3 regions of the Klebsiella variicola genome follow, and region 2 is predicted to be linked to each of the others. Evidence: predicted binding sites of a transcription regulator. Region 2 holds the regulator's gene; each other region holds the start of a gene.
The links. Region 2 encodes CRP, which controls carbon source genes, mostly activating them, when cyclic AMP is high. Its sites were predicted from a motif close to ATGTGANNNNNNTCACAT; they were not measured.

Region 1: a site for CRP is predicted at 1,447-1,464, ahead of SP68_RS07870 (CidA/LrgA family protein). Genes of this name have one in related genera too.
Region 3: a site for CRP is predicted at 1,090-1,107, ahead of idnO (gluconate 5-dehydrogenase). Genes of this name have one in related genera too.

The regions. Positions count from the first base shown of each region.
Region 1 is NZ_CP010523.2:1,650,808-1,654,086, forward strand. Features, by position in the region: gene cdd (cytidine deaminase) at 1-180, opposite strand, end outside; gene SP68_RS07865 (CidB/LrgB family autolysis modulator) at 309-1,004, opposite strand; gene SP68_RS07870 (CidA/LrgA family protein) at 994-1,398, opposite strand; gene dusC (tRNA dihydrouridine(16) synthase DusC) at 1,757-2,689, shown strand; gene SP68_RS07880 (carbohydrate porin) at 3,047-3,279, shown strand, end outside.
Region 2 is NZ_CP010523.2:411,811-415,089, forward strand. Features, by position in the region: gene SP68_RS01835 (YccS/YhfK family putative transporter) at 1-1,031, opposite strand, end outside; gene crp (cAMP-activated global transcriptional regulator CRP) at 1,083-1,715, opposite strand; gene SP68_RS01845 (OsmC family protein) at 2,022-2,426, shown strand; gene SP68_RS01850 (phosphoribulokinase) at 2,482-3,279, opposite strand, start outside.
Region 3 is NZ_CP010523.2:4,652,321-4,655,599, forward strand. Features, by position in the region: gene SP68_RS21760 (LacI family DNA-binding transcriptional regulator) at 1-937, opposite strand, end outside; gene idnO (gluconate 5-dehydrogenase) at 1,174-1,938, shown strand; gene SP68_RS21770 (gluconokinase) at 1,954-2,484, shown strand; gene SP68_RS21775 (NanQ anomerase/TabA/YiaL family protein) at 2,481-2,948, shown strand; gene SP68_RS21780 (YgdI/YgdR family lipoprotein) at 2,996-3,229, opposite strand.

The DNA of each region.
Region 1 (3,279 bases), 1.2 Mb from region 2:
AGCAAGCGGCAGTAGCGCAAAGGCCAGCGCGTCTTCGTCCAGACCTGTCGCCTGCTGCAGCGTCGCCACCTGATCGGCTTCGAGCAGCGCCGGGAAGTGCGGGTCGGCGAGCATCGGGGCGATGGCCGCCTGCAGGTCTGCTGCCAGAGTCGTCAAAGCAGCTTGAAAACGTGAGTGCATAGCGTTGCCTCATAACAATGTAATGGGAAGCCAGTGTACGGGCGTCCAGCAGTCTCATATGTGATGAATATCTCATTGTTTATGCAACTTTGATTTGTTGCATTAAAAAATGTGATTTAAATCACAATTTATCCCACCACCGCGAGGATCAGCGGAAATAAGAACGGTGCCATCAACGAGGTGATGATCCCGCACAGCACCAGCGCCAGCGAGCTAAACGCCCCTTCCTGGTAGTCCAGTTCCGCACAGCGGGCAGTGCCGAGGGCGTGCGAGGCGGTACCCATTGACAGGCCGCGTGACGCTTTGGTGCGAATGCGCATCAGGTTAAGCAGCGTATGGCCGAATACCGCGCCGAGGATGCCGACAAAAATCACGCACACGGCGCTGATAGCCGGAATACCGCCGATGCTGCCGCTGACCGCCATGGCAATTGGCGTAGTGACTGACTTAGGCAGAATAGAGGCGGCGATTTGCGGCGTGGCGCCCATCAGCAGGGCGACGGTAGTACCGGTGATCATCGCCACGCAGCTGCCGATAAAGCAGATGGTGATGATTGATTTCCAGCGCGCGCGGATCTGGTGCAGTTGCTCATACAGTGGAAAGGCCAGCGCGACCACCGCCGGCTGCAGCAGATCGTTCAGGACTTTGCTGCCGGCAAAATAACGCTCATAGGAGATCCCGGTCAGCAGCAGAAACGGAATTATAACTACCATCGCCACCAGCAGCGGGTTGAGCAGCGGGAACTTAAAGCGGGCGGCCAGCCTGCGGGCGAGAAAAAAGACGATCAGGGTTAGCGGCAGCGACCACCAGATTTCATGCATCATTTTTCTTTTCCTTTTGCCCAATCACTTTACGTTCGCCATGCACCAGGTGAGAGCTCCAGCTCACCACCACAAACACCACCAGCGTGCTGATGGCGCAGGAGATGACGACTGGCCCCAGCTGGGCGCGCAGCAGATCCCAGTATTGCATCACGCCGACGCCGATGGGCACGAACAATAGCGCCATATAGCGGATCAGGATATTGCAGCCAGGATTGACCCACTGCGGCGGCATAATTTGCAGCGCCAGCAGCACGAAGAGGATCAGCATGCCGATGATGCTGCCGGGGATAGTGATGGGCAGCAGTCCGGCGATAAAAATTCCGGCGTATAAGCAGGCGTAAATCAGGACGAAGGCCCGCAGGTACTGCCAGATAATAGTCAGCGATTTACTCATGGTAATAACCCTTGATGAAGTGCATTCATCATACAATTAATCCCTAAAATGTGCTACCGATCACATCATGAATTCTACGCATAGCGCTGATAGCGTACGGGAACAATAGCCTCTCCCGGCAGGACCCGACAGCTCGCAGCTTAGGGTATATGGAGTCCCACGCTACCTTTTTGAACGAGGCGCGGCAAATAAAGGCGGCATGAGACGCCGCAGACTCCTGTAAAGCATAGAGATTATCTCCTCGCTTTGCCGCATTCGCCGAACGGGGAATGGCGTACGGCAGGCCGGACGCATTGAGCGCTTTCCACCAATGCCTGGAGGCGCTACCATAGCGCCTCTTTTTTTTCCGGATAACGATATGCGTGTTCTACTGGCGCCGATGGAAGGCGTGCTCGATTCGCTGGTGCGCGAGCTGCTGACCGAGGTTAACGATTACGATCTGTGCATCACCGAATTTCTGCGCGTGGTGGATCAACTGCTGCCGGTAAAATCGTTCTACAGGCTGTGCCCGGAACTGCATCATCAGAGCCGCACGCCGTCCGGCACCCGCGTGCGCGTCCAGCTGCTGGGACAATATCCCGAGTGGCTGGCGGAAAACGCCGCCCGCGCGGTGGAGCTGGGGTCGTGGGGGGTGGATTTAAACTGCGGCTGTCCGTCTAAGCTGGTGAACGGCAGCGGCGGCGGGGCGACGCTGCTGAAAGATCCGGAGCTGATCTATCGCGGTGCGAAAGCCATGCGCGAAGCGGTTCCCGATCATCTGCCGGTGACCGTCAAGGTGCGACTCGGCTGGGACAGCGGCGAACGGCGCTTCGAAATCGCCGATGCGGTGCAGCAGGCCGGGGCCAGCGAGCTGGTGGTTCACGGCCGCACCAAAGAAGATGGCTACAAAGCCGAACGCATTAACTGGCAGGCGATCGGTGAGATCCGCCAGCGTCTGACCATTCCGGTGGTGGCCAACGGCGAGATCTGGGACTGGCAAAGCGCCCAGGATTGTATGGCCGTCACCGGCTGCGATTCGGTGATGATTGGCCGCGGGGCGCTCAACGTACCGAACCTCAGCCGGGTGATCAAATACAACGAACCGCGCATGCCGTGGCCGCAGGTGGTTCAGCTGTTGCAAAAATATACCCGCCTGGAAAAGCAGGGCGACACCGGTCTGTATCATGTGGCGAGAATTAAGCAATGGTTAGGCTATTTACGCAAGGAATATAGTGAGGCGCTGACCCTGTTTAATGAAATTCGCGCCCTGCAAACGTCTGCTGAAATAGCGGCGGCCATCGCCCGCTATTAAACACCATACTGTTATTTGCTTCACATATTATTACTTGCCTGCCTATTGCTGGTAGGCATGAGTTGAATAAAGTGATAATGTGCGGTCAATCAATTCAGGATTGCTACTGAACCCAGGCAAAACCTAAGCACTTTCGTCATTCGTGGCGGAAAGTGCTTAGGTTTTTTTTTTTGCTAAAATTCAATGGTGAAAAAATGGTTATGTAAAACAATAGGTTGTAATTAACGTTTTCTCTGGCATCGTCGCGGTTTTATTACCGGCGGACGCCCTTTGCCATTCATTTTTTAAAAAAGAAAACAGGTAAATAAATAGCCTGGGGATCCCCTTTGTTTTTATTCAGTCACGGTGGATATCACAATGCATAACAAAAAAATAAATCAGCTTTTGATCGGCGCGGCGCTGGCGGCAATGGTGCCTGCCGTGAGCGCCGCGGAAACTCCGGCGTGGAACGGCAGCGTGCTGGGGTTCGAAGCCGGGCAGCAGGGGCTGCTGGGCGATATGCTGGGCATTCGTCCGATCCTCGAAGAGAACGGCTTTCATTATAATCTCGGGTATCTTAACGAGATGGCCTACAACGCCGGCGGCGGTTA
Region 2 (3,279 bases):
TCTTTGTCGGCCATCAGATCCCGGGCATACAGGGGGCGCTGGGTATGCAGCACCCGGGCGATACGGCTAAAGTGCCAGGCGCAGAACTGACCGACCGGGTTGTCCGGATGCTGGCGGGCGATCTTTTCCAGAGCCTCAATCTGTTTATCCATCTGAAAACGCTGCGGAAAGCGATGATAGAGAATATCATCCGCCAGCACGCGCAGGCGGGCAGCGACGGTTTGCGCATTCCAGCGGATCACCGCTTCGGCATGGCTGCGTTCCACCAGCTTTTGTACCTCTTCTGGCTGATGCAGGCTAACCGAAATATGTTCCTGTAGATCCAGCCCAACCTGGAACGCCCGCAGCAGACGCTTGTGGTCGTTGCGTTGGTTGGCGGCCAGCATATGCATCTGCTGATAGCACTGGGTAATCAGGTCGACTACCTTCTGCTGGCGGGTGAGCAGCGGCGGCAGGGCGGTCGACGGATCGGTATGCTGGGTCAACAGACTGTATTTGGCTTCACAATAGTCAGCCAGTTCCCGGTAAAGCAGGCTGAGCGACTCCCGCAGCGGCTGTTCGCGCCACAGCCAGAACCAGAGCCAGTTAAACACGCCGTACCACAGCGTACCGAAAGCGTAGATCAGCAGTGGTTCCCAGATGGGCATATTGCCCGCCAGGCTCAGGGTAAAGATAGCGGCGATCAGCGACGCGGGCAGCAGGCGCGCGTGCAGCGAACTGATCTCCGCGGTGACGCCGAGCAATAGCGCCAGGCCGCTGAGAATAAGCGGCAGGGGAATGGCCTGAGCGAGCAGCAACTGCACCACCAGACTGCATCCGGCAAACAGACAGCCGCCGATAATCAGACGTTTGAAAAAGCGCTTATGTGGGGTATCAAGACCGGCAATGTTGCAGCAGGCGGGCACTAAGGAAAACAACAGCCCCTGCTGGAGATGGCCGAGCAGAAGACCGATGGCCACAGGCAGACACAGCACCAGCGTTTGCCGCAGTGCATAGTTGACTTCCGGGTGGTAAATCAGCCTGCGCCACATGAGGGAAAAACAAGAACGGCGTACTGCAGGAGCAATACGCCGCTTAGCAACTTAACGGGTGCCGTAGACGACGATAGTTTTACCGTGTGCGGAAATCAGGTTCTGATCTTCCAGCATTTTCAAAATACGGCCAACCGTTTCACGAGAGCAGCCGACGATCTGACCAATTTCCTGACGGGTAATTTTAATTTGCATACCGTCCGGGTGGGTCATGGCATCGGGTTGCTTCGCCAGGTTCAGCAGCGTCTGGGCGATACGGCCCGTCACGTCGAGGAAGGCGAGGTTGCCCACTTTCTCAGACGTGACCTGCAGACGGCGAGCCATTTGCGAAGAGAGGCGCATCAGAATGTCCGGGTTAACCTGGATCAGCTGACGGAATTTCTTATAAGAGATTTCGGCCACTTCACATGCGGTTTTCGCCCGTACCCAGGCGCTACGCTCCTGACCCTCTTCAAACAGGCCTAATTCACCGATGAAATCGCCCTGGTTGAGGTAGGAGAGGATCATCTCTTTACCTTCTTCATCCTTGATGAGTACAGCCACGGAGCCTTTAACGATGTAGTACAGCGTTTCTGCTTTTTCACCCTGGTGGATCAGCGTGCTCTTTGATGGGTACTTATGAATGTGGCAATGAGACAAGAACCATTCAAGGGTAGGGTCTGTTTGCGGTTTGCCAAGCACCATGCGCGGTTATCCTCTGTTATAAGCTATCTCCGGGCGCCGACACTACACGGCGTCCGGGCATGCAATCGTATTGTTTCCCTATACCTGGGAAGCTGGCTGATGATTTTTCGACAGCCCGTAATGTGAACTCCTCTGCATACATGCAGTACATCAATGTAATACTGTAGCATCCAGACTGTTTTAGCATAGCTTTCGCCGCATGTCTCCTGGTGTCTCGCTTCAGCATGACGCAGGTCGCCTTCCGTTGCGAGAATTGTTATGTGCGCGTAATCTGACAGGAAAATTGCGATACTGGAGTTAAATTTTATGCAAGCGCGTGTGAAATGGGTTGAAGGGTTAACCTTTATCGGGGAGTCCGCGTCAGGACACCAGATTCTGATGGATGGCAACTCCGGGGATAAGGCACCCAGCCCGATGGAGATGGTGCTGATGGCGGCGGGCGGTTGCAGTGCGATCGATGTGGTTTCTATTCTGCAAAAAGGTCGCCATGAGGTGACCAACTGCGAAGTGAAGCTGACGTCGGAGCGCCGCGAAGAGGCGCCGCGTCTGTTTACGCATATTAATCTGCACTTTATCGTCACCGGTAAGGCGCTGAAAGATGCCGCGGTCTCCCGGGCGGTGGATCTGTCGGCAGAGAAATACTGCTCGGTGGCGCTGATGCTGGAAAAAGCGGTGAAGATCACCCACTCCTATGAAGTGATCGAGGCGTAGTCTTCGCCTGCCGTTGTGAAGCATCTCAACCCCGGCCTGGCCGGGGTTTTTTCTGTTAGCCGATCTTGCGGCCTTCCATCAGGCGCTCGACCAGCGGCGTCATGATAAGCTCCATCGCCAGCCCCATTTTACCGCCCGGCACCACCAGCGTGTTCATGTGCGAGATAAACGACCCCTGCAGCATCGCCAGCAGCCAGGGGAAGTCGATATTCTGCAGGTTACGGAAATGGATCACCACAAAGCTCTCGTCCAGCGAGGGAATAGTTTTCGCGGCAAACGGGTTGGAAGTGTCTACCGTCGGCACGCGCTGAAAGTTGATATGGGTGCGGGAAAATTGCGGGGTAATGAAGTTGATGTAGTCTTCCATCGAGCGGACGACTGAGTCCATCACCGCCTCCCGGGAGTGGCCGCGCTCGCTGGTGTCGCGAATAAGCTTTTGGATCCACTCGAGGTTAACGATAGGCACTACGCCGACCAGCAGGTCGACATGGCTGGCGACATCATGATGCGGCGTGACAACCCCGCCGTGCAGCCCCTCATAGAACAGTACGTCTGTCGGCTCCGGCAGCGGCTGCCAGGGGGTGAAAGTCCCTGGCACCTGATTCCACGGTACGGCTTCGTCATAGGTATGCAGGTATTTCCGCGACTGGCCTTTTCCGTGGCGGCCATAGTCGATAAAGGTCTGCTCCAGCAGGCCAAAGTCGTTCGCCTCCGGGCCAAAGTAGCTGATATGTTTGCCCTGATCCCGCGCCTTGCGGATCGCCATGTCCATTTCCGGGCGGGTGTAGCGATGAAAGCTATCGCCTTCCACCTCCGCGGCGTGCAGGTTTAGCTGCGCGAAGATTTTGCGAAA
Region 3 (3,279 bases), 1.3 Mb from region 2:
GCAGTCCTTTGATTTTCTTTATTAAAATCTCTGTCGCCACCTTACCCATCTCGAAGCGCGGCGTCAGGACGCTGGCCAGCCGGGGAGAGACGATCTGGCCAATCTCCAGGCCATGAAAGCCCGCGATAGCCAGCTCCTGGGGCACGCTGATACCGGATGCCAGGCACTCCTGTAACACGCCCACCGCCAGGTCGTCATTAGTGCACAGGATACCGTCCATATCGGCGTACATTTGCCGCGCCAGGGTCATCATGCCGGTGCCAATGGAAACCGACGAGACTTTATTCGGCGCAATGCGCCCCACCGCCAGCCCGGCACTCTCCATCGCCCGACAGTAGCCCAGATAACGCTGCTCGTCGCGGACGTCGGACATCGAGCCGAAGTAGATGATCCGTCGTTTACCGCTGGCCAGCAGCATGGTGGTCATATCGAAGCCGGCCTGGAAGTTATCGAATCCGACGTTGATGCGTCCTGGATTCTCCGCCAGCCCCATCACTTCGGCGATCGGGATCTTCGCGGCATTCAGATACTTGTCCGCCCGCAGGGAGTGCACCGACTCGGTCAGCAGCAGTCCTTTCACATTAAACGCCAGCACGGCGGCAATCTGCTCCTCTTCACGCTGGCGATCGTAGTCGTAATTCACCACCAGCGTCTGGTAACCATGCCCGGCGGCAACAGATTCGATGCCGGCCAGCAGATCGGCAAAAATTTGATTATGAAAGGAGGGAATGAGTACGCCAATCCGCGGCACGGCGACGCTGGTCATCGCCGGATTATCCGGGTCGGGCTGATAGCCGATCTCCGCTATCACGCTGGCAATACGCTCCGCCGTCTCCGGTTTCACCTTTTCCGGGGTGCGCAAATAGCGGCTAACGGTCATCTTGGTTACGCCAGCCAGCTCGGCAATATCATGGAGAGTAATGCGTTGTGCTTTCATCTGTGTGTCCGCCAAATACCTGACTGCTTCAGGCCATTATGCCTGTCGGGGGGGCAAAAGAGAATGCCAGTCCGTAGCCGTTAACCTGTTGAGTCAGCGAGATTTACCGGCAGCGTCACGTTTAAAGTAACCCCTTTTTGTAACACGGTTCCGAGTGATCTTCATCACAGTTTCCCCCGGTAAAAATCCGTGAGATAGGGCACAGGTTTTCTTCAGCCGCTAATCAGGATATCGAGATGAACGATCTTTTCAGCTTACAAGGTAAACGCATTTTAATTACGGGCGCAGGACAGGGGATCGGTTTTGTCATGGCTCAGGGTCTGGCGCAATATGGCGCAGAAATCATTATTAATGACCTTTCTGCCCCGCGAGCGGACGATGCGGTGATGAAGCTCCGCGACGAAGGCGCCACCGCCCATGCTGCGGTATTTAACGTGACCGATGCCGAGGCCGTTGAAGAAGCCATTGCCAATATCGAAGCGCATCTTGGCCCGATTGACGTGTTATTCAATAACGCCGGGATCCAGCGCCGCCACCCGTTTACCGAATTCCCGGTGCAGGAATGGAATGACGTGATTTCAGTTAACCAGACGGCGGTATTTCTCGTCTCTCAGGCCGTCGCGAAGCGCATGGTTGACCGCCAGCAGGGAAAAATCATCAATATCTGCTCCATGCAGAGCGAGCTGGGGCGCGACACCATCACCCCCTACGCCGCCGCCAAAGGCGCGGTGAAGATGCTAACCCGCGGAATGTGCGTTGAGCTGGCGCGGCACAACATTCAGGTCAACGGCATTGCCCCGGGCTACTTTAATACGGCGATGACCCGGACGCTGGTTGAGGATAAGGCGTTTACCGACTGGTTATGCAAACGCACCCCTGCCGCCCGCTGGGGCGATCCGCAGGAGCTGGTCGGCGCTGCCGTCTTTTTATCGTCAAACGCGTCGAATTTCGTCAACGGCCATCTGCTGTTCGTTGACGGCGGCATGCTGGTCGCGGTCTGAGAGAAGGAGCGCATGATGGCAGGACAATGCATTATTTTGATGGGCGTCTCCGGAACCGGCAAATCCACCGTCGGTCAGGCATTGGCCCACGCGCTGGGAGCGAAATTTATCGACGGCGACGACCTTCATCCACGCAACAATATCGTCAAAATGGCCACCAGCCAGCCGCTGAATGATGAGGATCGTCAGCCGTGGCTGACGCGTATCGCCGACGTCATTTTCAGTCTTGAGCAGAAAAACGAGTCAGGTGTATTGGTCTGTTCCGCATTAAAAAAGCGCTATCGCGACCGCCTGCGTGAGGGGAACGCGAAGCTACGCTTCCTGTGGTTGACCGGGGATTATGACTGCATTTTGCAGCGAATGCGCCAGCGTAAAGGCCACTTTATGCCAGAAGCGTTACTGCGTAGCCAGTTCGCCGCCCTGGAGACGCCAGACGCCAGTGAAAGCGATGTTCTGGCCGTCGATATTACCCCCGACATCGCCAGTATTGTCGCTCACTCATTAACGTTACTTCATTCGCAACAACCGCAGAGGATCCCGGCATGATTATCGATACCTTAACCGCCGCCGCCGAAAATGAGCTCTATCCGCCGGTGATCCGCCAGGCGCTGCAGGCCGTGTTACAGCAACAACCGCACGCGCTGCCGCCGGGGAAATATACCGTCGAGAGTGATAATGTGTTTTTTACCGTCGTCGAAGGCCATACCCGGCCGCTGAGCGAGCAACGCCCGGAATATCATCGTCAATATCTCGACATTCACATTGTGCTGAAAGGTGAAGAGATCATCGGTGCCGGGAATAAAGGGCTGCCGGTCGTTGAAGATGGTCACTTCAACACGACGCAGGATATCGGTTTCTGTCAGGCTATCGACAGCGAAACGCTGATTCATCTCTACCCGGAAGAGCTGGCGATCCTCTTCCCTGGCGAATTACACCGCCCGATGGCCTGCCTCGAACAAGGCGCAGCGTTGCGTAAAATCGTGGTTAAAATCGATCGCGCGCTACTGTAACGCGCTCGTTAGGCCCCGCACACTCCCCGCGGGGCCTGGGATAACCATTAGTTATCCAGCTCATCCATGGACTTCACCTGGTCGCGGTTAATCTGCTCCACGCGGCCGGTTTCGGCATTTTTGTATGAGACGAGGCCGGTGTCATCATCCACCTGCGGTTTGCCGCTGGTGACAATGGTCTTGCCATCGGTTGTTTTGATCGACTGATTCGATGAGCATCCGGCCACGAACATGATTGCCGTCGCTGCCAGTGCGGATGCCACCAGAATATTGTTCCGCATTGTATCCTCCTGTCTTTTCATCAATAGGTATCGTTATGGTGCTCACTATA